Regions from separate parts of the Paenibacillus sp. FSL R7-0333 genome, predicted to be linked through region 3. Evidence: riboswitches for the same ligand, from Rfam matches in the RefSeq annotation. Region 3 holds a riboswitch; each other region holds the start of a gene.

Region 1 (7,496 bases), 3.7 Mb from region 3:
CAAAGAAAACGGTAGAAGGAAACCTATATGTCGATTTGCTTACCTCCCAGTATATTTTAGATGCAAAAACGCTGGCCTCTATTCACGAATTTAATGGAATACAAGGGTCTATATTGGACTATCGTGAGAATAGTGTCTTAGTATACGACTGGAATGAGAATAGGATCTCAAAGCATATATTGAAATAAGGTTGTAATAAAATGGACATGATTTTAAGCCGCTTTCAGAATATTTATCTGTTAGCGGCTTTTTTGGCGTTCTGTGCTACTCCCTAATAAAGTCAGCCATCAATTCATGAATGATTGCTTTACAGCTCTTCACTTCAGTGATCAGATCGATCGCGGTATTGATGGTGATGGGCCCCTCATCCAGCTTCCCATGCAGCATGCTATTAGACACACCTCCGTTTTCACTGATCCTCTTTTCGATATTTTCAGATGATTCCCCATTGCGGTACATAGCCTCCAACTCACGGGCAAATTGATGCGGAGTGGAGCGTGAATACGATGATAACATAATCAGATCTGAACCTTTGGATTGAATGATATCCTGTTTCGTTGCCTCAGCAGCAGGGCATTCTTCAGCGGCGATAAACCGTGTTCCCAAATATACCGCTTCAGCTCCAAGTGCAAAAGCCGCTCTCACTCCGCGAATATCATTGATGCCGCCTGTTGCCATAACCGGGATACTTACCGCATCCGCGATCGCGGGAACAATCGAGAAAGTGCCTATTTTGTTCTGGGGAATGGTTCCTCCTTCATCATACCCTGTGGCAATGAGTATATCTGCGCCATGCTGCTCAGCCATTTTCGCTGCTTCCGGGGAAGGAGTAAGCTCACGATGAATCCACATGCTATCGTTATCCTTGATTTCTTTGACCATAGCTCTATTCAGAGAACCAACGGTCACAAAATACCGTACGCCTTCCGCGACAGCAGCCTCAAATGTAGCTTTGGAATATGGATCGGATTGGCCATCCGGAGGTAGATACAGATTTACCGCGAACGGTTTTTCCGTCAATGATTTAATCTTACGAATTTCATTGCGAATCCTTTGACCCACTTCGTCCGGACTGGAGGGCCGCGTCTGATAACCCGCATGAGGCCCCATTACTCCCATGCCTCCCGCATTGGATACGGCTGCGACAAGCTTAGCATCGGTCAACCAGGACATGGCGGCCTGCACAATCGGGTATTGTATTCCAAGCATCTCTGTAACACGATTTTCTGTTTTCATCATCATTCACCCCGTTAATTAACTTAAATGCATTAGCATTGTATAATTAACTAAGTCTTATAGAATATAGACACTTGAAGGCAAGTGACAATTTTTTTGCCGTTGCTCATCATTTTGTCATAATAGGAATGGAAGGTGAAATCAACGATGCCTACAAAAGATATGACGAAGACCATGTTTGCAGAAGCCATAATTGAGCTATTAAATCACGTGCCTTTTAAGAAAATCACGGTAACCATGCTGGCAAATCACTGCCGCGTTCCCCGCCAGACATTCTACTATCACTTCCATGATAAATATGAATTGGTCAATTGGATTTACTCCTCGGATTTGAATAAAGTGATGGCGGAAAACGCAAACGAATCATGGAGCAAAGTCACCTCTCTTTTCTTTCAAAAGCTTAATGAGAAAAGAGCATTTTATAAAAAAGTCCTGATGGACAGTGGACAAAATTCCCTATTGGAGCATTCCCAGACATACCCGGCAAATTTGTTTCTGGCTTCACTGTCACAAGGCGCGCAAGCTCCTGTAATGAAAGATCTGCAATTTTCCTTGAACTACCATGCTTATGCCTGTTCCAATATGACCAGACATTGGCTGCTCAGTGAACCGCACGTTACTCCTGAAGAGCAGAATGACCGAACACTCCGGGCCATGCCGCAAATGTTGTATGACAAACTGAATGGTTATAGAGAAAAGGAGCAGGTATGAACTATATCATTTTTGATCTGGAAGCCACTTGTTGGGAAAATGACCGCAAAAGACAAAACGAAATTATCGAGATCGGAGCCGTAAAACTCAATGAAAGGCTCAAGACTGTGAGCGAGTTCCAAATTTTTGTCAAGCCTGCATTAAGCCCGCAGCTTTCTGATTTTTGTAAGCGGCTTACCTCCATCTCTCAGGCGGATGTGGATGCTGCAATGTATTTTCCGCAGGCAATAAGTCAATTCCAAGAGTGGATAGGCAATGAACCTCATGTCCTCTGCTCCTGGGGGTTTTATGATAAAAACCAGTTGCAGAAGGACTGTTCACTACATCAAATCGCAAGTGAATGGACGGATAACCATATCAGTCTCAAGCATCAGCACGGGAGGATGATTGGCAGGGAGCGGGGCGTAGGCATGGAGAGAGCCTTGACTATGCTTGAATTGCCGCTTGAAGGTACTCACCATAGAGGTATCGATGATGCCAAGAACATTGCGAAAATCTTCGTTAAGATTTTTGATCAACTGGAGTTTTGATAATTTAAATTGATCATGTCTATAGCAGTGAATAATAGGATACCGATTCTGCAAATAAAATGGTTGGATTCAGATGACTCTTCACCGTATTAATTGAATGGATTCTTTGCTCTGTCCTTTGATGGCGATACCGCTCCGATCCGGCTCCTACCTTCATTCGGATTTGGTCATTTTGAATGAACATACTATCGAGTGCAGTCTTGATCATGTTAAGTTGATTGGGAGCCCATTCTTGTCCGTGCATCCGGACGTATTCTGTGGCTTCTTCTGCAGTACAATGACATATCTCTTTCAGAAAAGAGCCCCATTTGATTAAATCCACCGCATTGTCACCCGCACAAAGAATGCAATTCCCATAGCTGATCTGTCCTCCGAAGGTTAACTTCAACACCCCATACCAGCATCCGTAAGGCTCTGAAATATGCAGGAAGGAAGGGCGGCAGCTAAATGCGAACAACTCGATTCGTGACAGTCTGGCGTTAATCATGAATAATGCCTCCTAGGTTGTCTATAGATTTCATATAACGCTGCAGATTATGGGTCTGCTCAGCTGTGGCTACATAGGCTGTCAGTTCAGTTTCATTCTCACATACAGCAGCATGCTCAAGCCAAACGGAATATTTGGTTTTCTGTACGATGGATAAGTGTAATGGAAAGGTTTTGCGGGATCGCAGCAAAAAAGCATGGTTAATGCAGGCTCTCTCCAGTGCTTACGAGGTTAGCTGACGGATTCGGACGGTGAGAGTCGTCCTACCAGTGAAGAGTTCAATCTTCTTTGGATTCACCCCATTTCGGCTGGTCACAGCCATTTGGTTCCCCCGCTTCCCGCCTGACGGGAATTCAGCATTTGTTAAAAGGAATCTTACGCTGAGCATCACTGTTTGTAAAATGCTGAAAGTTCTCTAGGAGACTAAATAAGACTCTATAGGATATAAAAATGAAGAAAATCCCTTGTAATCTAGCATTCATCCCCGATTTTCTGAAGTTATCGCGTATTTATTAACTTTTTAATGCAACCTAAATGGGGCTAAATGAATCTTAATGCTTCTTTAATCATGATATTAAGATCAGATATAATGTTTAAGATCCTCCTGTTTACAGGCCCGATATGCGGAGCCTCCATGAAAGTAAGATTGTAGGAATAGATCAAAAGGAGAAGTTCCTCCGTTTGCGGATGGAACTTCTCCTTTTGATCTTCATTTTTATAGTAGCTTCTCCATAATCATCACATCAATAAACGCTCCGTCCATCAATCCTTGCTTCTCAAATACACCAACCTGCCGGTAGCCCATCTTCCGGTACAAGCCTTGACCATTCTCATTAAACGGAAAGGTAAAGAGAACAATTTTATAAAAGCTATTTTCTTTTGCCGCCTTGTGTATGGACTCTAGGAGGGAGCTGCCTACACCTTGCCCACGAAAGCTTCGATCAATATATACAGAAAGGTCAGCGACGCCGTTATACGCGCAACGGTGAGAATATGGGTTCAGTGAGGCCCAGCCCACGACTGCACCTTCGCGTTCAGCAACCCAAACGCTAAAACGGCCTTGGTGATCGTTGAACCATGATTCCATATATGAGGAGTCTTTCATCTCTGTTTCAAGTGTAGCGATCCGGTCCTCGATCCCCTGATTGTAGATACGAAGAATGCTTTCAATATCCTCAGGTGTGGCCTGACGGACAGTTAATGTACTGATCATATCAACACCCCCTTAAGATTACTTTCTCGCTTTAATTACAGCAGAGACGATGTATTGGTCAACGTTCGCACCTGGAACCCAATCTTTAATGAATGTTTTAGATTCGTCCTTTGGTTCAATGCTGATATCAGTAAAGCCGCATTCCTGAAGTATGATCTCCAAATCGGCAATGGAAGAGGCGCCTGAGATACAACCCGAATATAATTCATCCAGGTCATTTTTGATCTCAGGAGGAAGCTCAGCTGTAGTTACGATATCTGATATGGCAAGACGACCGGCAGGCTGAAGAACACGATAAGCCTCACGGAATACTTGCTGTTTGTCTGGGGAGAGATTAATTACACAGTTGGAGATAATGACGTTGATCGAATGATCAGCGACAGGAAGATACTCTATTTGGCCCAATCTGAATTCAGTGTTACTGAACTTACCTTTAAGGGCATTATCTCTTGCTCGACTGATCATCTCAGGTGTCATATCCACACCTATAACATGGCCTTCATTACCTACCTGCCGGGAAGCCAGGAAACAATCAAATCCGCCGCCACTCCCAAGGTCCAAAACATATTCACCCGCCTGCAGTTCAGCAATAGCCTGCGGATTACCGCAACCAAGACCTAAATTTGCGCCTTCGGGAGCTGAAGCGAGGTCCTCACTGGAATATCCCAACTTAGCAGATATGGCACTGAAATCAGATGGGGAGTCACAGCAACTGCTGTCAGCAGAAGTTCGGCTGGATGGGGAAGTCTCAACGTTTCTTACAGCAATCTTTTGATAGCGGCCCCGTACATTTTGGCGGATTTGATCATTAGTAAGCTTGCTCATGATTATACACTCCTTAGCTGAAATAATTTGCAATATACAAGTAAAAGAGAAGGTCACCCTTTTACGGGTGCGCAGCAATTGCTGAGTTTTCCCATAGATTCGTTGAAAAGCTTAATGGACCGTAGTAATGTTTCTACTTCAAACTCACTCATGTGTGAGAAGGCCTCGTTCAGGTATTCATTCATTTGTTGATCAATAGTTGTAGCTACCATTTTACCTTCAGGAGTGAGTGACAGGTTATAAATTCTTCGATCTGAGGGATCAGATGTCTTTTTAACCAAATTCATTTTCACCAGAGATTGAACTTGTCTGCTGAAGGTTGTAATATCTGTGCCAAGTGTTTCGGCGACTTGTTGCATGGAAGGATTGTGACTCCGATCGATCTCATATAACAGATGACTTTGGGTAGCGGAAAGATTACATCCTCCTACGCTACAGCAATCCTTATTGAGTAATCCTAAACGCCGACTCATGATTTGGAGTAGTTCTCTTGGAGTTTCCATTGTTGTCACCTCTTGAACTAGTTATACTGCATTTAGTTGCAAAATGCAAATATAAATTGTGCTTAGTTGATAATTGATGATAAAGGTATTAGAATATAAGTATTGTCTTATATACGAAGAGAGGAGATTCAAAATTGGATACATTAAATGATCTTGCAGAAGATTTAAAGCTCCTTGGAGATAAAACACGTCTCACAATTCTAACTCTTTTAAAAGAGCGAGAGTGGTGTGTATGTGAATTCGTGGATCTCTTTGACATTTCTCAGCCAGCCGTTAGTCAGCATCTACGTAAATTAAAAAGCAGCGGATTGGTAAAGGAACAGAAAAGGGGGCAGTGGGTCTATTATTCTTTAAATATAGTAGATAAACCCCATGTTAAGGCCATCCTAAATCTTACCCCGAATGCGAGTGACCTTTTATTGCATTTGAATAAACCGTCTAATGCTGTTTGCTGCGAATGACAGTTTTCTATTGAATATATAAGTGTATAATTATATAATGATGCCTGAGATTAAACTTAACTCTTTGAAGGGAGTGCTCGGATGGGTGGAGTTAGACATAAACTGGGGGAATACCATTGGTAGCTCTGGCAAGTCTGATATTTATAGTCACTTTGATTTTTGTCATTTGGCAGCCTAAAAATCTGTCCATTGGATGGTCTGCCTGCGGCGGAGCGTTACTCGCTTTAATTGCCGGTGTCGTCAGCTTGAATGATGTTCTGGATGTTACGCTGATTGTGTGGAATGCCACACTGGCCTTTGTAGCAATCATCTTGATCTCGTTAATCCTCGATAAAATTGGATTCTTCGAATGGGCTGCTTTACATATGGCCAAAGCTGCTAGCGGGAATGGAATGCGGATGTTTATCTATGTCATCATTCTTGGTGCTGTAGTCGCGGCATTCTTTGCTAATGACGGAGCAGCGCTCATTCTAACACCGATTGTGCTGGCTATGGTCCGTGCGCTGAATTTTGATGAGAAAAAGGTTTTTCCGTTCATCATTGCCAGCGGGTTTATAGCAGATACTACCTCATTGCCCCTAGTTGTAAGCAATCTGGTGAACATCGTATCAGCCGACTTTTTCGGGCTAACCTTTATGGAATACGCCGGACGGATGTTAATGCCTACCTTATTTTCCTTAGGGGCAAGCATCAGTGTGCTCTATCTCTTTTTCCGTAAAAGTATCCCACGAAACTTCGATAGCTCCCAGCTAAAAAAACCTGAAGCGGCTATTAAAGACAAGCAGATGTTTAAGTTATCCTGGTTTGTACTTGCGGTTCTGCTTGCGGGATACTTTGTCAGTGAATTTCTGAACATTCCGGTATCTGTCGTGGCGGGTATCATCGCGATCTTTTTCTTACTCATGGCAAGGAAAAGTCCCGCTGTCCCCACAATAGAAGTGGTGAAGGGGGCACCTTGGGCCATTGTGTTCTTTTCCATCGGCATGTATGTTGTTGTATATGGTCTGAGAAATGCGGGCCTTACGAATGTATTAGCTGATGCCATCCAGGCCATTGCAGATCATGGGCTGTTCACAGCAACGATGGGGATGGGCTTTATTGCCGCAGTGATTTCCTCCATAATGAATAACATGCCTACCGTAATGATCGATGCACTGGCTATTGATGCCACGAATACCTCGGGACTGATTAAGGAAGCTTTAATTTATGCGAATGTTATTGGCTCTGACTTGGGACCAAAGATAACACCGATTGGTTCTCTAGCTACCTTACTGTGGCTGCATGTGCTTTCCACCAAAGGAGTAAAGATATCCTGGGGCACGTATTTCAAAACAGGGATTATTTTGACCATCCCTACGCTGTTCATCACACTGCTTGGTCTATATATAACATTGACCTTATTTTAAAATCAAAGGAGAATGCGACTCATGGATAAGAAAACCATTTACTTTTTGTGTACAGGAAACTCCTGCCGGAGTCAGATGGCCGAAGGCTGGGCCAAGAAATATTTGAGCAATGAATGGAATGTGT
Region 2 (7,496 bases), 3.6 Mb from region 3:
GGCACCTATTGGTGTTTCGTATGGCGCATTAATCATCCTGGCCGCAATATCGGCCACCAGGACCAGAATGCTTCCAAGGACTGCTGAGCAGGGAATAATCCAGCGGTAGTCAACCCCGACGAGGTAACGCGTAATATGCGGAATCATTAATCCGACAAAAGCGATCGGCCCCACCGTGGAGACTGCCGCTCCGGCGAGGATGACGACAATAATCATCCCTGCAGTCTGTACCAGACCGGTGCGCTGTCCGAGACCTGCTGCAACATCCCTGCCCAGGCTCAGTAGCGTAATCGAACGCGACAACATCAGCGCACCGATCAGGGCCGCCGCGACCCAAGGAGATATTACCTGCAGCTGCTTCCAGCTCGCTCCGCCAATCCCCCCGGCCATCCAAAAGGCGATATCTTGGGAGAGGCTGAACAGGATAGCAATGCCCTGGCTGACCGCCAGCAGCATGGCGCTTACTGCCGCACCGGCGAGGGTCAGCCGAAGCGGGGTCAATCCGCTATGGGAGAGCGAACCGATCCCGAATACCAGCAGTGAGGCCACAGCCGCTCCAAGGAAGCAGTACAGCATGATGTACGCGAAGGATAATGTTGGCGCGAAGGCAAAAGCCAGGGCCAGTCCAACGCCCGCACCTGCATTAAGACCAAGCAGTCCGGAATCCGCCAGCGGGTTGCGGGTCATCCCCTGCATAATCGCACCGGCAACGGCAAAACATGCGCCGACCAGCGCTCCTGCGGCAGCCCGGGGAATCCGCAGCTCCCGGATGACCTGATGCTGGGGCAGCTCCGGATTAAACCGGAACACCGCCTCCCATACGGTAACCAGCCGGATATCCGCCGCACCGACCGATACGGATACCATCAGGCCGAAGACAATCGCTGCTATTCCCAGCACCAGAATAACAGCAGCGGCAAGCGGCCGCGACCGGACAGATGTGTTCCCTTCAACAGAAGGAGCTTGTAGAGCAGAATCTGTGGATGAAGCCATATGCCGTCTCCTTATCAGGATTATTAGGGAAATATAGATGATTATGATTCTCATTATCGCAAAGATATGAATATTGTTCAACTTAAAAAAGAGGCAGGCTTCTATATCCTGAGGATATAAAAGCCTGCACTATTCTCCGGCCGGTAAAGAACCTATTTTACAAAACTGCTCAGAATATCATCGATGGTCTTGGAATTGGCTATAGGGCCGCTGTACAGCCAACTGGTATCTTTGCCGAATTCATGAACATTCCCTGCCTTAACGGCCGGAATTCCCTTCCAGACTGCACCTTCTGTAATCTCAGCTCCGCTTGCCTTGTCACTATTCACCAGAATGATATGCTCTGCAGTCAGCTCAGATAATTTCTCCAGTGAAATCGGGTTCCACGGTGCTCTGGATTCTGCAGGAATGTCGGTCACGAGATTTGGGAGCTTCACTCCAAGATCGCCATACAATACCGCACCGCTGCTGCGGGTCTCGTCCACGATGAAGAAATTCTTAGACACCAGCCACAGGACCGCTACTGAATCATCACCAATCGCCTCAGATACAGCCGCTTTGGCCGAAGCCGCTTTCTGGTCATAGTCTGCAATAGCCTTCTCCGCTTCCGGTGTCTTATTGAGCAGCTCACCGATCTTGAGCAAGGCCGCACGCCAGTCACTGCTGACCTCATCGCCGAGTACATAGGTTGGTGCAATCTTATTCAGCTGGTCATAAAGACCGTTCTGAACCGAGCCCTCCGACTGGACGATGTGAAAATCCGGCGTGAAGCTGGTAACCGCTTCAAGCGGCAGGTCATAGCTGATCGGCGGAACATCCTTAAGCTCAGCAGCGAGGTAAGCCTGAGTACCATTCTTCGTAGACCACTGGGCAACCGGAGTCACGCCGAGTGCTACCAGATAATCCTCCAGATAAGAAGCAATTACACGCTGCGGATTAGCGGGAACGGTCACCTTATGTCCCATTGCATCCGTTACGGTCTTCTCCACAGCGGGTGCTGCAGTTGCTGCAGGTACCGCTGTGGCCTCCGCAGTCGCTTCTGCGGTTGCCGCAGGTGCGGTGCCTGATCCACCGTTACTGCCTGCGTTGCTATTATTATTTCCGCAAGCGGACAGCAGCAGTGTTGTAGTCATAAGTCCGGCCACCGCCAGCTTCCCGCTTCTTGATCCTTGCAGGTTGAACGAAAACATTGAATACCCCTCCAGTATGTTACCCTCATGATTGGCAAAAGCCCTGTTACCTTCATCTTGTCTATACTGATGATATTGATTCTCATTCTCTATGTCAACCAATAACTTATAATAACGACCAAACGGCCGTCTCCGCATCAAGCAGAAACAGCCGTCTTCCTATAATCTTCTATATTATTTATGCAGATGGAAAGGAACCGTGGCGATGACAATGTCCTTCTGATTCATGAGATAAGAGCGGATGAACAGGCTGGTCTGATTATGCAGCACCGCCTGCCACCAGTGCTTGGTCACGAATTGCGGAATCAGGACGGTAATATGATCGGTTGAAGAGGTCTTCCACTCTACTGTATCGATGAACTTCACCAGCGGGCGGATAATGCTGCGGTAGCGGGAGCGCAGGACGATTAGGCGTACGCCGGGGTTCCACTCCTCCCACTTCTGCTCCATCTTGTGAATCTCTTCTTCATCGAAGCCCACATATACAGCGACCACATTATCGGTCAATGACTTCGCATAGCTGATCGAATGCAGTACAGCGCGAGTCACACCGGCGACCGGAACGACTACGGTGCTTCCTTTGATACAAGGCTTATCGGTAGCCGGACAGATCCGCAGCTGATCGGCAATATTCATATAATGGCGGTGAATCCGGTGGAACACGATGATAACAGCCGGCAGGAAGATAAAGGCCATCCACACGCTGGAGAATTTAGTGATTATGAAAATCAGGGTGATCGTTAATGTAGTGAGCATCCCCACCGTATTGACGGCGAACTTGCTCTGCCAGCCTTTCGGCTTCGTTCTGTACCATTGGACCATCATGCCCAGCTGCGACAGCGTGAACGGAATGAATACCCCTACTGCATATAATGGAATGAGTCCTTCCGTATTCCCGTGAAACGCCGCCACCAGCACAGCCGACATGACACCGAGGAAAATAATACCGTTGGAGAAGCCCAGCCGGTCGCCGCGCACCATGAAGGCATGGGGCAGATATTTGTCTTTGGCGAACATGAACGCCAGCAGCGGGAAGGCTGAGTACGCCGTATTGGCTGCCAGGAACAGGATAACCGCCGTAATCCCCTGAATGAAGAAGTACAGTCCGCCGCGGCCGAAGGTAGATTCGGTAATCTGTGAGACCACCGTGGCCTTCTCATCAGGCATGATACCGTACCAGTAAGCGAGCAGCGTAATACCTGTGAACATTACCCCGAGAATGAGGCCCATGAGCATCAGCGTTTTGGCTGCATTTTTCTCCGCGGGCGCTTTGAAGTTAGGAATAGCATTGGAGACCGCTTCTACCCCGGTCAGAGCCGAACAGCCGGAGCTGAAGGCCTTCAGCAGCAGGAACATACTCACGTTCGATACCGCCGAGCCAATCTCAGGAACATGGGCATGGGCGCCGCCGGTCATATATTTGAAGACCCCCGAGATGATGAGCACGAAGATGGAAACAACGAACAGATAGACCGGGATAGCGATGAAGGAGGCCGATTCGGTCACTCCCCGCAGGTTAACAATTGTTAAGAGCACGATAACAGATACCGCTATGAGGACAGTATGATTATGCAGACTTGGAAAAGCTGAAGTGATTGCATCCGTCCCCGCCGAGGCACTTACCGCCACCGTCAGAATGTAATCCACCAGCAGAGAGCCGCCGGCCAGTAAGCCGGTATGAACCCCTAGATTGCTTTTGGCGACAATATACGCGCCCCCGCCTTGGGGATAAGCGAAGATCGTCTGCCGGTAGGACAGAATCAGAATAGCCAGCAGGCCCAATACGGCTAATGCAATTGGCAAGGAGTACCAGATAGCGGTGAACCCGGCGGCCACCAGTACAATCAGAATTTGTTCTGTTCCGTAGGCTACAGACGAGAGCGCATCAGAAGACAGGACAGCCAGTGCTTTCACCTTGGATAACTTTTCATGATCGAGTTCGTTCGACTTCATCGGACGCCCGATCAATAGTCGTTTTACCTTGCTTACCATTGTAGTAACAGTTCCTCTCTTGGTTAAGTTGAAATGGGCTTTCCCTGCGCTGTTTTCATAAGTGGATTTCATAAATGCAGGCACCAAAATAAGCATACGGAAATGATCCGCATGCCTTAGTGTGCATGGTCATTATCCCACTAGTGGCTTACGAGGTTAGCTGGCGGATTCGGACTGTGGTAGCCCTACGGTTACAGGTCAGGTAGCCTGCTCCGATTCACCCCTTTTGGCCTTGGCCAAAGTGTGGTTCCCCCGTTTTTCCTTCCGGAAAATTCAGCGCATATTCAACTTCTCACAAGGACTAATATTAAGCTACAACACGTCTTCCGTAAAGCGTGGAAACAAATGAAAAAAGAATGAAAAGCACTCAAAACAACCAAATCCATCATCCGGTATGTCTTGATCTTTCATTCTCTTTCATTATCCCTTTACCACGTGATTTTACAGGGTTTTTGCCTATTATTTTTTGCTAAAATTAAGGGTATTCTCTTCTCTTCCTTCTGCCCGTCAGCTTCTTACTCTGCCGGCTCCTCTTTGCGTCCTGTCCAGAGCAGAATGGAGATTAAGGCAAAGGCTATAAGTGCAAGCAGAGGGATCGTTATAAATCCGAACCAGTTCAGATAATCCTTGTTGCACGGTACGCCGATGGTGCAGGGAAGCACCTTGCTGAGCGCCGGAATTTTCTGCTCCGCATAATGATAAATAGAGATGCTCCCGCCGATCAGACTAAGGGGAAGCACGTAAGGAATGATCCGCTTGTCCGCCCGGTAGGTGGCGATCCCCAGCAGGAACAGCTGCGGGTACATGAAGATCCGCTGGAACCAGCACAGCTTGCAGGGCTCGTAATGCAGGACCTCACTGAGATACAGGCTTCCCGCTACAGCAACCACACAGACGAACCAGGCCAAGTAGAGACAGTTACGCCGGCAGAAGGCAGAGAAGGCGGTCATTGGGCGGCCCCTGCTCCCGCTGCTGCTGCCTGAATCTGGGCGTCAATCGCCTCCAAATTGAAAGGCTCCTTCACCTTGATGCCGTTCACGTACAAGGATGGCGTATTCGTTACGCCCGTATCGGAGCCAAGCTGAATATCCCGGTCCAGCTCCTTCTCATAGGTGCGGTCATCAATATCCTTGCGCAGCAGATCATAATCCACCGGCAGTTCCAGCTGCTTGGCGAGACTCACCATGAAGTCAGGCGTAGCCCATTCCTCCTCTTCATTCCCCTGATTGGCATAGATCGCATCGAAGTACTTCCAGAACGCTTCCTGGTTCTGATGATACACCGATAGGGCTGCCAGGGAGGCCGTTCTCGAATCCTTACCGATGAAGGCCAGATTCACGAAATAGAAGGCTGCTTTATTCTGATCTACATAGCCCTGAACGATCTGCGGCTTGATGACACCGGTGAACTGGGCGCAAGCCGGACATTTGAAGTCGCCGAATTCCACTATTTTGACCGGAGCATCCTCCTTGCCAAGCCGCATCATTTCACTGTAATTGAAGGCAACCGGCGTGCTGTCTGTGCCGGCAGGCGAAGAGTCCTTGGAAGCAAGCATGAATAAGCCTACAAAAATAATAATAACGATGGCCACCGTACTCACGATCAGAATTCTCGTTTTCTGCTTCTGCTGCTCCTGCTCTGCCCTGCGCTTCTCCTGCTTGCTCATTTGGGGAGCCATGACACGGTTCTTTTTCGTTTTGCTCAAAGAGAGTTCCTTTCCGTCCTCTGGACTGTCGTGATAAAAGAATAGTTACTTTCAAATTATATAATGTTAACTCTCTTGTTGGCAATCGCTGTCTTATACGGCTTCATTCTCCTCTGCTGACTCCCCCTCCCCTGTATCCTTGCCGAAAAATACTTCCGGGGAATCCTCTTGCGACTGCAGCTTAATTCTGAAGAAGAATTGTGTGCCGCCCCCTTCTGCCGGCTCTGCCCAGATCTCTCCTTGCATCAGGTCCACCAGCTTCTTGCAGATCGCAAGCCCCAGACCCGTACCCGGGTACTTGCGGGTATGCGACCCGTCCACTTGTGAGAAGGACTGGAAGAGCAGCTGCAGCTTATCCGGTGAGATGCCAATGCCGGTGTCGCGCACCATGAATTGCAGCGCCTGAGCGGTCTCCCTGACGCCATAGGACTCCACTTTAACTGTTACCGTGCCGGATGGCGTGAATTTCACCGCATTGCCGATCAGGTTGATCAGAATCTGGCGGATACGCGCAGGGTCCCCGGTGAACTTGTCCGGAAGCCCTTCTTCGATCTCCAGCTCCAGAGATAACGGCTTGTCTTGTGTGCTCACCTTGAACAAGTCCATACAGCCCTGGAGCAGCGCCTTTAGCCCGAAAGAATCCTTGTTCAGCGAGAGGGCATCCGCCTCCAGCCGGGAGATATCGAGAATATCGCTCATCACATGCAGCAGAGCATGGCTGCTTGTACTCTGAAGCCGTAGGAGCTCCAGATGCTCAGGATTGCTGATCTCCTCGGCCAGCAGCTGGTTGACGCCGATAATGCCGTTCAGAGGCGTGCGGATCTCATGGCTCATGGTGGCGAGGAACTCGCTTTTCATCGTCACCGCACTCTCCGCGGCATCCCTGGCCTCCAGCAGCTCATACTGATACTTCATCAGGGCAGTCACATCCTCGGCCACAATATAGACCCACTGCTCCGTATGATGCAGCAAAGGAAAGACGGTGACACTACAGATCAGCTGCTCCCCGCCTTTGCTCCGTACCTTCAGCTCCAGCTTGGAGGACTGCCCCCGTGAAGCGCGCGTTATGGCTTCCCGTACGGCAGCTTCATCCCGTTCGCTGTATAGTATCGCCTTATAATTCCCCAGTTCTTCGCTGCTATATCCGGTAATGTCCCGCAGAGCAGGATTAGCACTGATTATCTTCTTACGGGCAGGATCAATGCAGATTACCATATCAGGGTTATGCTCGAACAGCGCTGTATACCGCTGCTCATTGAAGGCGGCTGACTGGAGTACCCGCTGCCGGTCCCTGTACAACAGAGCAAGGACGATCGACACAATGAACAGGAAGGAGCCGCAGAGGATCATTCCCAGTATCGAATCCTGCAAATAGAGCATGTGCGCGGCTGCACTGGACGGTTCTCCTAGAGGGAATGAAGCGCCCGCCATGGCAGCGTAATGGATGCCTGTGAACGCGCCGGTCAGGGTCAGGACAAGCAGCAGCTTTTTGAAGCTGAACATATTGTAGGCCTGCTCCAGCCACTTCGGATCGTAGGAAGCGGTGACCACCGGAACGATCAGGGCGAACAATACCGCCAGAATAATAGAAAAGGCGCCTTGCTCATACGTTGCCG
Region 3 (7,496 bases):
ACGGAGCGAAGCCCGAAGGATGCGGATGCCTGTATCTGGTGGCTACGCCGATCGGCAATCTGGAGGATATGACTTACCGGGCAGTACGCACGCTGAAGGAATGCGATATTATCGCTGCTGAGGATACGAGGCAGACGCGTAAGCTGCTGAGCCATTTTGAAATTACACCGTCCATGCTGTTCAGTTACCATGAGCATAACAAGGCCGCCAGTGGACCGGAGCTGATACGCTATATAATAGAAGGTAAAAATCTGGCACTCGTCAGCGATGCCGGTCTGCCGGCGATATCCGACCCTGGTGCCGATCTGGTAGCTCTGGCTGTCAGCCATCAGATTCCGGTGATTCCGGTGCCTGGAGCGAATGCCGCCTTGTCGGCTTTGATTGCCTCAGGGCTGCCTACCGCCAGCTTCACGTTCGTCGGCTTCCTGCCTAGAGAGCGCAAGGACATAAGGGCCGTTCTGGCACCTCTGCGCTCTGCCCAAGGGACACTGCTCTTCTACGAATCGCCGCACCGCGTGGCCAAGACCCTTGTTCATTTGCAGGAGGCCTTCGGCAACCGCCGGATCACACTGGCCCGTGAGCTAACTAAGCGGTATGAGGAGTTCCTGCGTGGAAGCATTGAGGAGTGCCTGGCCTGGCTGGAGGAGCATCCCCCGCTTGGCGAATACGTAATTGTGCTTGAGGGAGAGAGCAAGGAGGAGGCCGAGCTGGCCGAGTCTTCCTGGTGGCGTCAGCTTAGTACCGGGGAGCATGTAGCCCACTATGAGGCTTCAGGTTTAACACGTAAGGATGCGATGAAAAAGGCAGCGTCCGACCGCGGCTTGTCCAAGCGCGATATTTATAATGAACTCCTGGAGCGGAGTTAGAACACTGTTGTGCTGAAGTTATTTAAATTCCAGTAAAAACCTAAAAATGGGTTTAATCATCTGAGCACCCAATGAAATAAATGTATTCCATACACTTATATGGATTGTATTATTCCTTTTATTAGTTATAGTTGTAGTTTATACATTTATATGTATAGGAGAATGAATCTTTTAGAGGAATTATGTGGATATAAGTGTTCAAAGTACACTTATAATGATCAAATGGATGTTTTAGCAATAAATAGCTGTACAGAATACAGTTATCCAAATTTCTCAAGACCATTTTTCTTATATAATGATTCTCACCTTAGGGGCGTTTGGCTTAGCGTAACGGACTGAGGTGCTCTTATCCGGGAAGAAAGTCGTCACTTGGGCGATTAACGGACCGCAAGGACCTTATCGCCTGCAATTCAGCTCCAAAACGTCTCGCAGAAAGATGACAAGGTCGCCTGAGTCCGTTACGCTGCAAAAGGTGGCGTTCTCGTAGGGATAAGGTCTCTTCGGTCCGTTAGATTTTTTGGGGTGATAGGGTTTCATTACACGAACCCCTGAGTTCACAAAGCTTATGCACCCTTTTAAATCCGACACTGTACTAGTCGCTCCACATAGCAAGTTCTGGCAAAAAGAAAGTCAGCAGCCAGTAACCATCCAGTAACCCTCCAGCACCAAAGCCGCTAGTGACTCTACAGGTAAGCGTATCCCGCAGGGAGAGCGATCTGCTCATCCATGGCACGGGAGCACCCGGCGCAGCCGCCATAGGCACCTGACTATGGCGAAACCCTTCGCATGGCAAGGCCTGAGGGATCACCGCAGGGAGGCCGAAAGGGGCCGGTCCACCGCCGAAACCCGCTTCCTTCCGCGCCAGCAGCAGAGATTCCACCAAGCTTCCGGGTGTCCAGAGGGCCGGGGCCCTTGGGGCCCTCCCTGCAGGGAGGGTTTGGGAGGGTAAGAATCAGAGGTTTAAGAATTAGATGTGAGGTTTAGGAAGCAGACAGGGTAGGAAAAAGGGGCATCCGGGGAAAGTCGCCGAAAATAGCGCAAAAAAATACCTCCCGCGCGAACGGGAGGCCAAGGAGATATAAAAAGGTTAGAATTAACAATTGGATTAGTTCCTATTATACCCTATTTATTTTAGTTTGTCACAGGGGTAGGGATAGCCGAAATGCATTCATGACAAACAATTTTACCTTTGAAGTAAGTTACATTCTCAGCATTGCCGCAGAAAATGCAAGCAGGCTCGTATTTCTTAAGCATGATCCGCTCACCGTCCACGTAAATTTCGAGCGCATCTTTTTCTCCAATGCCCAGGGTGCGACGCAATTCAATTGGAATAACGACCCGTCCAAGCTCATCTACCTTACGTACAATTCCTGTTGATTTCATCATTACAATCGTTGCTCCTCTCAATGTTCAAAAGCGTCATTATTCGACATTCTTCACTGTTTTATGATATTTATAATACCAACCATTCCCAAAACAGTCAACCTTTTTTCAGGCTAATTTTAAGAAATCTTTTGAGACCACATTTATTCCGCGTTTGATCGGGCAAATCACTCTTAAAAAGCTTATGAAGATGTTTGTCGATTTGGCAGTATATGAATCGCTAATATTCGACAAATAGCGACAATATATTATATAAAACAAGAAAAGGAGATGATTTCATGAAGCAACCACTGTCAGAAGAGAAGGTATTTAAGGACCCGGTTCACAACTACATCCACGTACAGGATACTATTATCTGGAGATTGATCAACACTAGGGAATTTCAGCGTCTGCGGCGCATCCGGCAGCTGGGCACCTCCTATTTGACCTTTCACGGGGCGGAACACAGCCGGTTCTCCCATTCTCTGGGGGTATATGAGATTACGCGGAGGATTATTTCCCAGTTTGAACGGAGCGGCTATAAGGACTGGATGCCGGAGGAGAGACTGCTTACCCTGTGTGCGGCACTGCTGCATGATTTGGGGCATGGCCCATTCTCCCATTCTATAGAAGAAGCTTTCGAAATGGATCATGAAGACTGGACCTGCCGTATCATTCTGGAGGATACAGAGATTACGGCTATTCTGCGTGATGTGGCTGAAGATTTCCCCGGTAAAGTAGCCTCGGTCATCTCCAAAACCTATGAGCATGAAATTGTTGTCAATTTGGTGTCGGGACCACTGGATGCGGACCGGATGGATTATCTGCTCCGGGATGCATATTATACAGGGGTGAATTATGGAACCATCGACATCGACCGGATTCTGCGGATGCTGCGCCCTTATGACGGCCGGGTGGTTGTGAAGGAATCGGGGATGCATGCGATTGAGGATTACCTGATGTCACGGTACCAGATGTACTGGCAGGTCTATTTCCACCCGGTAACCCGCAGCTCTGAGATTATTCTCAGGCAGATTCTCCGCCGGGCCAAGGAGCTGGTGCAGCAGCAGCATGCCTTCCGCTTCATGATTGAGCCCTTAAGTGATCTATTCAGCGGAGAGGTAACGGTAGGGCAGTACCTGCTGCTGGATGAAGCCTTGATGCAGACTGCCTTCATGCAGTGGACGCTGGAGGAGGATGACATCCTGAGCGACTTGTGCAGCCGGTTTATCCATCGTAAACTGTATAAATATGTGGAGATGGAGCATTTGGATTCTGACACGATTGACGAAATCCGCCGCAGCTTCGCCGGTGCGGGACTCCGGCCCGATTATGATCTGGAAATTGATTATCCCACCGATCTTCCCTATGATGTGTTCCGTCCGGGAGACGGCTTTGACAGCAAGCAGATCCTGCTTCTGGACAAGCATGACCGGCTGAGGGAAATCTCCGAGGTCTCGGATATTGTTCGCTCTATCAGTGGTATTCACCGCGGCAGATACCATCTGTATTTTCCGCAGGACAGACTGCAGAAAGCCCTTCCACAGCTGCCGCCGTCCATCGCAGAGATTTTTGCCAAATAAGCAGATCAAGCTTGGAATTATAGATACAATAACAGGCCGAAAGGATGTAATGTAATGCAGTTATTCGACACCCATACCCATCTGGATGCTCCACAATTCGACGAAGACCGCGAAGAGGTCATTGCCAGGGCGCTGGAAGCCGGCGTCAGCAAGATGATCAACATCGGTTTTAACCGGGATACGATACCGACTACCATGCAGCTTGCCGAGAAATATGATTATATTTATGCAGCCGTTGGCTGGCATCCCCAGGATGCCATCACGATGAAGGACGGAGACCTGGAATGGATCGCCTCCTTATGCGCTCATCCCAAGGTGGTTGCCATCGGCGAGATTGGACTTGATTACTACTGGGATACCTCTCCTAAGGATGTGCAGCATGAAGTATTCCGCAAGCAGATCGGGCTGGCCCGAGAGCTGAAGATGCCGATCTGTATTCATAACCGTGATGCTCATGAAGATGTGATCCGCATACTCCGTGAGGAGAAGGCGGGCGAGGTTGGCGGCGTAATGCACTCCTTCTCCGGGAGCTGGGAAAGTGCCAAGATGTGTCTTGATTTGGGCTTCCATCTTTCTTTTGGAGGACCGATTACGTTCAAGAATGCCCGGGTGCCCAAAGAGGTGCTTGCCCAGACTCCGCTGGACCGGCTGCTGATCGAAACTGACTCCCCATATCTGACTCCGCACCCCTTCCGGGGCAAGCGAAATGAGACCGCTCATGTGAGGCTGGTAGCGGAGGCGGCCGCGGCAATAAAAGGGATTGAATTACAGGAATTGGCGGAAATTACGTATGCGAACGCACTGGAACGATTTGGGATACTCTGAAAACAGGAGTAAAAGCGGCGAAAAATGAAGTATAGCGGATATATTAAACTTTTATGACGGAAAAACGGCCGATTATTACAATATTTTAATCATTTTTTTACGTAAACGTGGTTGAATCGTCCTTTACAACATGTATCAAAACAGGATATCATCTTTTCAGTGCAGTGAGCTGTTGTAACTGTGACAGTCACTAATTTCATGGATCGTCTCGCTGAGTCTCCGTATGGAGAACGGGGGAACCAATAATGCGCTGCCGCATGAACGTACAAGAGTACTGGCACAGAATTGCCGCAGGCATTATTTGATTTCTTTACGTGGTCTTTGGGGTGAATTTGAGGGCAACCGCCGTGAGCGGGTGACCTGAGATAGGGCGTCTCTCTTATGTCCGAACCCGACAGCTAACCCCGTAAGCGCAAGTAAGAGAGGAAACCTCGTGCATAAGCATTCCGACGTATTCGACACCGGGAAGCCACGAAAGAGTCCTCTATGAGCTCTTTTTAGGCTTCTTTTGTTTTGAATAATGAGAATGCTCCCGGCATACTGTTATATAACAGATCTCCGGAGTAACTATGCCGAGCAGGCGATCCATGAGCAGGAAACGCTGAAGCAAGTGCGGGCGTATCCTGTTGCAAACTCAAACCTAGTTTCGTCAGAAGTGATACAGTCACCTTGAACTAACTTGGACGACGGGGCTATGTAAGGAGGATGGAGAGAGTGGGCGTATTCCAACCAGAGGTATCCCATGATTCGCAATCATCCAGCAGGTCTTTCGCATTACGGTTGAAGCAAGTGAATCCCCGCGTAGTTTTACTTGCCGGTGTGGCATCGATTGTTATCGCACTGTTAATACTGCTGTACGTACACGGTCAGAGCAAAAAAGAAATTACCCTAGTAATAGACGGACAGGTACAGACACTGGAGACGCGGGAAACGCTGTTCAGTGATGTGCTGGCTAAGGAACAGATTTCGCTGCAGGCGCATGATGAATTATCTATTGGCCTTAGTGATGAAATAAAAGACGGCGACCGTATCGTGATTAACACTGCGCAGAAGTTCGCTCTTACCGTAGACGGAAAGACCGAGACGTTATTTACGACCGAGGATACCATTGGTGAGGCCATCGACAAGCTGGGCTACAGCCTGGAAGGCTTAGACAAGATTTACCCTTCGCTAGAAACCGCAGTATCTGCAGACATGGAAATCAAAATTGTCCGGATTAAAAAGCATGTGGTTCAACGGACAACTAATTTGCCTTTCCGGGTCATTAAGACAGCAGACCCCTCATTGACCAAGGGAACCGTAAGAGTGGCACAGGCAGGTAAGCCTGGCGTAATGGTCCAGCACATCGAGAAGATCTATCAAGATGGCGAGCTGGCATCCATGCGCATGATCGGCAAGGAAGTACAGACGGTTACCAAGGACAAAATCATTGCCATTGGAACCAAGCCGCTTCCTAAGCCCGTCGTAGTTACTGCCAAAGTTTCCATACCTGTAACAACCTCCAAGTCATCTAAAGCCAGCGCAAAGGCCAGCAATGTTACCAGTAAGGCTGGTGTGGATTTCGAGTACAAAAGAATGATCAAAAACGTATCCATGACTGCGTATTCGTCTCAGGAACCGGGTATTGGAACACGTACTGCCTCCGGCACACGCGTAACGGAAGGCCGCACTATAGCTGTAGATCCTAGTGTTATACCGATTGGCTGGTGGGTGTACATTGAAGGATTAGGGTTTCGCCGAGCAGAGGATACCGGCGGTGCCATCAAAGGCAACAAGGTGGATGTCTATTACGATTCACTGAGCCATGCCCGTAATTTCGGCCGCAAGTCGCGCACACTCTATGTGATCGGACCTGTGAAGCCGGAGCTGAACTAAACGTAAAGTCTTTTGCAAATTAGCGGTTAATACGATATAGTGAGGGAAGCACTTACGAAATTTTAGAGAGCTGCCGCTCATCACTTATACATTCTTTAGCCAAAAAGAAGGGGAGCGAATCCTCTTCTTTTTGCGTTCTGGAGTAAGGAGTAAAAATATTTATGATTAAAGAGCTAATTGTGGTTGAAGGGAAAAGTGATACCGTTGCCGTTAAGCGGGCGGTTGAGGCCGATACGATTGAAACCGGGGGTTCGGCAGTGGATAACAGGGTCATTGCCAAGATCAAGCTGGCCATGGAGCGCCGGGGTGTAATCATTCTTACCGACCCGGATCATGCCGGAGAGCGAATCCGCAAAATCGTCGCGGCCAAGGTGCCGGGCTGCAAGCATGCCTTCATCCCGGAGAAGGATGCAACCCGCAAAGGAGATATCGGAATAGAGAATGCTTCGCCTGAGGCTATCCGCCATGCGCTGGAGCATGTACATACCTCCTTCGAGGGGGCGCCGCCCATCATTGGGCTGGATGAGCTTATGGCCGCAGGGCTGATGGTGCATCCCCGGGCGGCTGAGCGCAGAATGCAGCTTGGCAATCTGCTCGGTATCGGTTATTGCAATGGCAAGCAACTGTACAAACGTCTGGCGATGTTCGGCATTACCCGCGAAGAATTCGCGCAGGCCCTCGCCCAAATTGATCAGGGAGGCATTACTTCATGAGCGGTATCGAGAATATCTCGTCCCCAACAAGAACCAAAGCGATAATTCAGCGTTACGGATTCTCCTTCAAAAAAAGCCTGGGCCAGAACTTTCTGATCGATCAGAATATTCTGGACAAAATTGTGGATGCCGCCGGTCTGGACAGCACAGCCGGTGCGCTTGAGATTGGGCCGGGGATTGGAGCACTGACGGAACGGCTGGCGTTGACGGCCGGGGCCGTCACTGCGGTAGAGATTGACCGCAGGCTGATCCCGATTCTTAGGGATGTCCTG
Region 4 (7,496 bases), 7.2 Mb from region 3:
GGACTATAGCAAGGATGCATGCAAAGGGTTCAACGATGAGGATATTCATCAGGCCAGAGTCAATAGCCGCAAGCTGCTGACCCTGTTGTCCATTCTTGATCCGGGCCATACTGCAACGGCAGACTTGTATGACAGCTTCAAGCAGGCCCAGAAGAAGCTCGGCAGAGTCCGTGATGCAGATGTGCTGATCGGATCGTTTGAGGCCCGGCGTAAGGCAGCAAAGGCGGCGGGCGATAAGAAGACTGCCAAGCTGCTGAAGGCGGTCATTGAACACCAGAAGGACACACGGAAGGACGCCCGCAAGAAGCTGAAGAAGGCACTGCCCAAGCTGTCCGGCCAAGCGCTCGAAGCGCTGTGGACCCCTTTTATCGAGACAGGGCTAGAGCCCCTCGCTGCCAAAAAAGACGCCAATGTCGCCATGCGCGAGCTTGAAGTCGCCTTTGAACAGAAGAAAAAAGCCTGCAAGACCTTATTCAAGGGTCCTCAAGCTGAATCAAAAGAAGCCTTTGAAGCTCTTCATGAGCTGAGGATCGCCGCCAAGGAACTGCGATATACGGCGAATGCGGCTGCTTTTGCGCTGAATCAGAAATTCCATGCCCATGAAGCCTTCTATAAGGACATCCAGGACCAGCTCGGACTCATTAATGACAAGCGGGTATGGCTTGAGACGCTGCAATCGATTGGACGCGAAGAGCTGGATGTCGGCAAAAAAGTCTGGGCCGCCTTCACCGATACGCTGCGTGCAGAGGTACTGGAAGCTCTTCATCAGAACGAGGTCGTCCCTGTTGCTGGTGCTGAGCCCCAAAAATAGGGCATCATAGCTGATCATCCTATCATTTACACAAAGGCAGGACACCGCATGTTATCCAAGCGGTATCCTGCCTTTTATCATAAGCGTCACGTACTATAGCATTCCGGCAGCCCATAATCCGCCTCTGCGGATCATCCGGCGCAGCGGCTCTGAAGAGAAGGAAGGCAGATGGTGCCCAGGCATCAGATAGACCACCCGGCCTTCGCCGAAGGTATGGCACCATGCCGCCGGTCTCATCGCTCCGTCATGAGGATATTCGGCCAGTACCGTTGTCTCGAAGTGGGGATGCTGCTCGAAATAGTAAGGCTCGTCCTCGATCACAAAATCAGAGATCCCCTCCATAATCGGATGCTCCGGCGCAGTCACCTTCATCTGAAGCGTCGTGAACGCCGGATGATGGGTGAACCGGGCACCGAGCATCGCCCCAAGCTCCTGATTACGCTGCAGGGATATGCCGTTGTGCACGACAAGCAACCCGCCGCCGCCAGCCACATAAGCAAGTAAGGCTCCGCTCTGCGCAGCGGGTAACTGCTCCTCTGAGAATTCCGTATAGGAGACCACCAGCCTGCATTCTGCCAGCTCTGCCTGGTTCATCCGTCCGTAATCCTCCGTAGAGACCACCTGGAGCTCCGGCTTAAGGAGCTGCTCCAGCTCACGGTCTACCCCCTCGAAGGGATGATACTTCACTTCGGTATAGCTGCCGAACGCCAATGCTTTGTATGAAGACATGCTACACACACCTCTCTTTTGCCAAGTTAGCCTGACCGGAAAGTCAGTGTCACCCCTGATTCGTTCCCTCTGCCGCTGTCACCAGGGCCAGAGATTGCCGTCCAGATCGATATAAGCCGGTTCTTCGGCCAGATACATCTTGTGGTTATGAACGATCGTCATAATCTTGCCTGCTGATTCTTCAGGAGTTACAGGCGCCTCTGCATCCTTCTCCCCGTTCATATAGGTCTGCAGCCAGCCGGGATGGAAGACCAGCACTTGTCCGCCCATCGCACGCAGGTGATTGTGCAGCAGCGAAGACTGCATATTAAGCGCGGCCTTCGACATACAGTAGCCATACATATTGATCCGCTTGTTCCGCCCGATGCTTCCGGCCTCCGACGAGATATTAACCACCAGACGCTGGCGGCCTTGCAGCAGTAAGCCCATCAATGCATTGCTCACCCTCAGCGCACCCAGCGTGTTCACGTTATAAATCTCCGCCATAGCTTCATCATCCATATCCACGAGCACTGTTGCATCATCAGACTTGTGGATAATCCCTGCGTTATTGATAATCATATCAAGGTGCCCTGTACTTCCGGCAATACTCCGCGCGGCCTCCTTTACGCTCCCTGCACTGCCGATATCGAGAGGAACCAGCTTCAGGCTATCCGGGTATTGCGCTTTCAAAGCTTCAAGTAGCGCAGGATCCGGCAAATACTGTCCGGCAAACACCATGTACTTACTCTCCAAAAGAGATCGAACGAGGCACAATCCCAGTCCACGGTCAGCACCGGTAACACAAGCAACCCTTTTCATAAGCTCCCCCCTCATATCTGCATGATTATGCACCGAGCCTAGGTTCATCCCTCCCACATTAGCATGGCCGCAGGCCTTTAACAACATCCTTCAAGGGAGGGGAAGGCTAAGCAGAACTTTACTTTTGCTTTAATTTTGAACTATGCTACAATCATGATTAATAGTTGTTAACAACACAATTGTTGACAACAGGTTTCATTAACTCTTACCCAGGAAGGTGATCCTCCAATGTCTATTCAACAAATTCACACTAAGGAAGAACTACAGCAATATATCGGGCAGCCTGGCAAAAAACTGCTCTTCAAGCACAGCACCACCTGCCCGATCAGCGCCAAGGCCAACGAGGAGTTCCAGGCCTATACACAGCATTCAGATACGCCTGCAGCCGTGGTTCATGTGATCGAAGACCGTCCTGTCTCCAATCAGATTGCTGAGGATTTCGGGATCAAGCATGAATCCCCGCAGATTTTCCTGCTGGAGGACAGCGAAGTCCGCTGGAACACCTCACACTGGAAGATTACCCAAAAAGCGATAAAGGAAGCAGTGGAACAATGAGCGCGAACGTAATTGTCTATTCGACCTCCGGCTGCGGCGAATGCAATCAGGTCAAGCAGCTGCTGGAGAGCAAGGGCATTCCCTTCGAGGTCCGGGATGTGATGACCAGCTCCGTCTATCAGGAGGAAGTGGAGAAGCTGGGCTTCATGGGCATTCCAGTCACCGTATCCGGGGACCGGGCGGTCAAGGGCTTCAATCTCCCTGAGCTTCAGGAGCTTATGGATGCTGCTGTTCTGTAATATACGCAAAGGTGCTGTCCTCTCAACAGGAGCAGCGCCTTTTTTTTGCGATTCATCGATGAAATAATTGTATATTTATATATATCTGGACAAGGAGGATTGATCCTTTGAAGTGGCTACAGGATGAGCGTGCCGCCAAATGGCGTGAAGAAGGACAACGTTATGTGAGCGACGTCAATCAATTCGTACATAAGGGACTGACAGAAGGCTGGGACAAAGCGGGAAACGAACCCGCAGAGGATACACGCGGCGCCCTCGCCGCCAAAATCTATAAGATGATTCGAGGAGCTAATGAGCACGGTGAGATTGCTGAGCTGCGGGAGCAACTACCGGCGGCAACGTGGCCGCTCTCCGGGCACTTCCAGAAGGAGATGCAGGCGATTCGCGGTATCCATTTCATAAGTGATGATGCTGTGGTGTTCAGCACCGGCTCACCTTGGGAGAAGAATGCAGTTGTGGCTGTACATAAGGATGTTATTTCCGTATTCGACGAGTTTAGCCTGGTTGGGGCATCTCCTGACAATCAGTTCTATGCACTCGCCGGAACTCAAGGCATTACCATTATGCAATCCATGAACAGCACTCTACAAGGAAAAGTTGTAGCAGATCTCACATGGCGTGAGCTGAATGGCACGATTCAAGCGCTGGACCCGGACTTCCCCGTTTTGGACATAGACAGCCTGGATCAGGAGTTACCCTTGGAGCAAGTCATTCCTTTTAACGGGGGCCAAGCGTTATTGCTTGTTACAAGCCAGGGGATATTCCTGGTCCAGCAATCGCAGGAGAAGCTATGGGAGGTGAAGCTGCTGCATCCTGATCTCGAAGAATATAAAGCAGATGAGATGGAGCATATTGAAATTGACATGCCGCATGGTGCCGTCTCTCCGGATGGAAGATGGATTGCCTATGGCAGCCAGGGCAGTGATCATCTTTTATATGACACAACTTTAAGGCAGGTTCACTTATTCAATCCGGAATCCAGTTACCCGCACTATACTATATTTACGAAGGACCAGCACAGCGTGTGGTACAATGCCTGCCACTTCTATAATGGCGTTACCCTTGCTGTGTCCCTTGAACATGCGGAGTCAGGTAAACTCTCGTCCGATCAGGAATATCCGGTCGTTAACGAGGAAGCCCGGGTATATGCGGCGGCGGCACTGAAGGACGGTGTTGTCATTGGCGATGCCTATGGATACTTGAGGCTCATTGATGCAGAGGGGCGGGAGCTGTGGCGTTATTATGCCGGAAGCACCATTTCTGGATTAGCTGTCAATCCTGATGAGACCATACTGGCCGTGGGGACTTATGGAGGGATGCTGCATTTCCTGGACCTTCATGCCACTGAACGCAGCGACTATGAGATTACAACAGGAACCGTTCGTGAGATGAAGCGGATTATTGCCTGGAAGAATCAGAATGAGTCGCTTTGGTGGTGAGCTCTGCCAAAAATAAAAAACAGCGCTTGAGCGAGATAAATGGCAGATAATCTGCTACATATAGGTGTTTTGGCTTCCCTATGCACATCCATTCAGCCATTTGCTGAAAATAAGACGAATAGCACTCTTTTCCATTTTTACAAACCCCCTCTGAAGAGAGTATGATTCGTGTTGAAAGCAAATGAACGCATTCATGAAAATGAGCATATGCATGCACGCTGAATTTCCGTCATGTGGAAAACGGGGGAACCATCCGGCCGTCAGGCCGACTTGGGGTGAATCCGAAGGAGAATGCCACGCGCAGGTCTCCGGCAGGTAGGGCGACTCTCACCGTCCGAATCCGACAGCTAACCTCGTAAGCGTAAGGAGAGAGCCCTGATCCGCCACGCTTTTGTGCCAGGCGTCTTAAGCCTGTTACCCACAACCGCAGGCAGAGGTCCTCCTCTGCCTGCGGTTTTTTGCGCGCTGGAATGAACTGCACAGTATAGATTCAGGAAGGAATGTGACCACATGCCTGACCCCTTATCGCCCAAACTAACAGCCGCTGCCGGATTCAACCCCTACACCCAGCAATATAGCGGTCCCGTCTATGCGCTTAGCTGCCTGCTGCTGGAGCAAGGCGCCCGCGCCGAACAAGCTGCAATCGCCACCTTCGTAGCACTCCATACACTATGGCTGAAGGGCAGCCTCTCAGGTGACGGCGCTGCTGCGGCTGCCTACAGAGAGTGCATCCGCCAATGCGCAGTGCTCGCCCACGACCGCGGCCGCTGCGCTTCTGCGCCGCTGAGCTGGGACGATCACGTTGCCAGTGCCTTATGGTACGGCATCCAGCTCCCCCTTTCCGACATCAGCCAGATCCTTGAGTGCAGCGTCCCCGAGCTCAAAGCCCGGCTCAGAGGAATACGCGAACAGATGGCAGCCGCACATTCAGCCTTGCCTGCGGTCCACCGCCCTTCGGCGGGTTGAGGTGGGGGATAACGCGGGATATGCGGGATATAGAAATGAGTGCGGCGGAATGAGTTGGATGTGGCGGAATTAGGGTACGGATGCGACAAAAGGAGATGGATAGCGGGCCATGCGGACTACAGATCCGCTATTTCAGCAAATGGGACCATTCCGAAGGCCATGCGGACTGAGGGGCGCTTAATTAACCAATTCCGCCTCATTTTGCGCTCCATACAGCCCTTTAAGGTCCTCTCAGTCCGCACCGGGAAGATAATCAGTCTTTTTCACAAAATAAGGGCCGCTGAGTCCGCAAAATCCCCCCACAAAGTGGGGCTTTAGCTTCGATGATGACTCAGGTACTTTTGCGGGGACCCCAAAACATATAAATTCATTATCTATCAAAAAAAGCCGCAGCATCCGCCGCGACTTAGTCCTTGACTCTCAGCGCCAGCGCTCATACAGTGCTTGGCTCACCTTACATAGCTCAACCATCCCATGCAGTGATCCTGTCTCCACCGGCCGTTCAGTACATAGAACTCAGCTCTTGCCCTTACCACCCTTGCCGCCCTTGGCAAACCGCCAAAAAGCCATACAGCAGCCGAGCAGTCCGGCTCCCAGCAGAAGGGTCTGTAACGCCCCCAACCAAGTCGACTGATCCGAAGGGATCAGGCTGCTAACAATAATGAGCAGGATAGAGGCCGCGACCAGCACGGGGGTTTGTCTACTTTTCTTCACAACCATTCACCACTCCTAAAGACTAATACTACTAAGGTACACCATCTCCGGCGTTTTCACCAGTTCACCACGGCTCCGGGCACACCCGGGCGGAAGAACGTATGGCGTCCTTGGCTAGTAATTCTTCACTCCATAGTAGTCAAAATCAGCGAAGGAGTCATGCTGGTGAGCATCCACGGAACCGATGAAATTGAACAAGCCTGTAAATCCGCCAATCTCCCCCGGCTCCCCGTTCACGCCTTCATCCGACAGATAGAGAGCATCAATATTCTCTACAAAAACTTGCCAATCCCCGTTATCCCCGAAGCGGTAAAGGATACTAGCGATGCCTGAATGATAGATAATCTTGAGCTCCGCTGTGTCTTCAGGGACTGGAATGTAATTGTGGACCAGCTCGATGCGCTCTCCCAGCTTGGCCTGCAGTACATACAGAACGGTGCCCTCTGATTCGGAGTGGGTCAAGTGAACATACAGCCAATTATTCGAATCATAGTATAGCCCCAGACCGGCCGTTTCCGAGTAATGATCGGGGTGGAACTCCACCTTGGTTTGCACTTCATAATGAAGGGAGGTTGCACGCGTAGCCATAATCGCCGGATTGATCTGCGAGAAAAAAGAATTCTCTCCATGAATTCGTAAGTAACCCGGACGTTCAATCGTATTCACCCATGCCGCTTGCTGGTCCCGGTACGGAGTCAGAAAATGAAGATCATATTTCTCCTGATTAAAATCATCAAATACGTCATGAGAGATTCCATCGGCCTCTAATTCAACACCTGTCATCCCCTCAACTTCCATTTTCGCTATATTGGATCCATCCTTCATTTCCAGCCAGCCATCCTCTGTCCAATGCATTTTTTGAATAGAGGTTTCACGGCCTAATGGATTCATTAGCGTTCCTTCCACAGGGCGTGACATGAGATGAGCAATATACCATTCGCCTGTTTGAGTTTGCACTAATGAGCCGTGACCTGCTTTTTGCATAATTGAACTTGGATTATACATCTCAAAATGCCCGGCATCCGGATTGCCAAGTGAAAATAGATGGCGCGGCGAGGAGGTGATAATCGGCTCTCCCGACGGATGCGGTTCATAGGGACCAAAAATATTCTCCGAACGCCCCAGTTCAACACCATGAGCATAACCCGTTCCGCCAGCTGCTAATAGTAGATAGTACATCTCTCTATATTTATAGATCTGCGGTGCTTCAGCACAGCCGCGGCTGGTGAAGCCTTGCGTCAC

Evidence for each region. A riboswitch is a leader RNA that binds a small molecule or an ion and turns the genes downstream of it on or off. The one in region 3 is predicted to bind cyclic di-AMP.
Region 1: it holds a riboswitch for cyclic di-AMP, as region 3 does, so the genes downstream of both, MKY86_RS15355 (hypothetical protein) here and MKY86_RS32045 (3D domain-containing protein) in region 3, are expected to answer to the same signal.
Region 2: it holds a riboswitch for cyclic di-AMP, as region 3 does, so the genes downstream of both, MKY86_RS15890 (APC family permease) here and MKY86_RS32045 (3D domain-containing protein) in region 3, are expected to answer to the same signal.
Region 4: it holds a riboswitch for cyclic di-AMP, as region 3 does, so the genes downstream of both, MKY86_RS01125 (hypothetical protein) here and MKY86_RS32045 (3D domain-containing protein) in region 3, are expected to answer to the same signal.

Annotation. Positions count from the first base shown of each region.
Region 1 is NZ_JBBOBZ010000001.1:3,698,990-3,706,485, forward strand. Features, by position in the region: gene MKY86_RS15335 (PQQ-binding-like beta-propeller repeat protein) at 1-188, shown strand, start outside; gene MKY86_RS15340 (NAD(P)H-dependent flavin oxidoreductase) at 265-1,239, opposite strand; gene MKY86_RS15345 (TetR/AcrR family transcriptional regulator C-terminal domain-containing protein) at 1,384-1,947, shown strand; gene MKY86_RS15350 (3'-5' exonuclease) at 1,944-2,477, shown strand; gene MKY86_RS15355 (hypothetical protein) at 2,497-2,964, opposite strand; cyclic di-AMP (ydaO/yuaA leader) riboswitch at 3,170-3,333, opposite strand; gene MKY86_RS15360 (arsinothricin resistance N-acetyltransferase ArsN1 family A) at 3,680-4,174, opposite strand; gene MKY86_RS15365 (arsenite methyltransferase) at 4,196-5,002, opposite strand; gene MKY86_RS15370 (MarR family winged helix-turn-helix transcriptional regulator) at 5,056-5,505, opposite strand; gene MKY86_RS15375 (ArsR/SmtB family transcription factor) at 5,640-5,966, shown strand; gene MKY86_RS15380 (arsenic transporter) at 6,077-7,372, shown strand; gene arsC (arsenate reductase (thioredoxin)) at 7,394-7,496, shown strand, end outside.
Region 2 is NZ_JBBOBZ010000001.1:3,811,851-3,819,346, forward strand. Features, by position in the region: gene MKY86_RS15880 (FecCD family ABC transporter permease) at 1-993, opposite strand, end outside; gene MKY86_RS15885 (ABC transporter substrate-binding protein) at 1,146-2,183, opposite strand; gene MKY86_RS15890 (APC family permease) at 2,358-4,175, opposite strand; cyclic di-AMP (ydaO/yuaA leader) riboswitch at 4,305-4,464, opposite strand; gene MKY86_RS15895 (disulfide oxidoreductase) at 4,691-5,125, opposite strand; gene MKY86_RS15900 (thioredoxin domain-containing protein) at 5,122-5,880, opposite strand; gene MKY86_RS15905 (sensor histidine kinase) at 5,974-7,496, opposite strand, start outside.
Region 3 is NZ_JBBOBZ010000001.1:7,434,139-7,441,634, forward strand. Features, by position in the region: gene rsmI (16S rRNA (cytidine(1402)-2'-O)-methyltransferase) at 1-866, shown strand, start outside; gene MKY86_RS32030 (AbrB/MazE/SpoVT family DNA-binding domain-containing protein) at 1,998-2,252, opposite strand; gene MKY86_RS32035 (HD domain-containing protein) at 2,528-3,811, shown strand; gene MKY86_RS32040 (TatD family hydrolase) at 3,866-4,636, shown strand; cyclic di-AMP (ydaO/yuaA leader) riboswitch at 4,836-5,064, shown strand; gene MKY86_RS32045 (3D domain-containing protein) at 5,351-6,511, shown strand; gene rnmV (ribonuclease M5) at 6,673-7,224, shown strand; gene rsmA (16S rRNA (adenine(1518)-N(6)/adenine(1519)-N(6))-dimethyltransferase RsmA) at 7,221-7,496, shown strand, end outside.
Region 4 is NZ_JBBOBZ010000001.1:263,518-271,013, reverse strand. Features, by position in the region: gene MKY86_RS01155 (CHAD domain-containing protein) at 1-811, shown strand, start outside; gene MKY86_RS01150 (ThuA domain-containing protein) at 905-1,540, opposite strand; gene MKY86_RS01145 (SDR family NAD(P)-dependent oxidoreductase) at 1,619-2,341, opposite strand; gene ytxJ (bacillithiol system redox-active protein YtxJ) at 2,570-2,896, shown strand; gene MKY86_RS01135 (glutaredoxin family protein) at 2,893-3,135, shown strand; gene MKY86_RS01130 (WD40 repeat domain-containing protein) at 3,243-4,574, shown strand; cyclic di-AMP (ydaO/yuaA leader) riboswitch at 4,781-4,950, shown strand; gene MKY86_RS01125 (hypothetical protein) at 5,085-5,540, shown strand; gene MKY86_RS01120 (hypothetical protein) at 6,057-6,254, opposite strand; gene MKY86_RS01115 (family 43 glycosylhydrolase) at 6,369-7,496, opposite strand, start outside.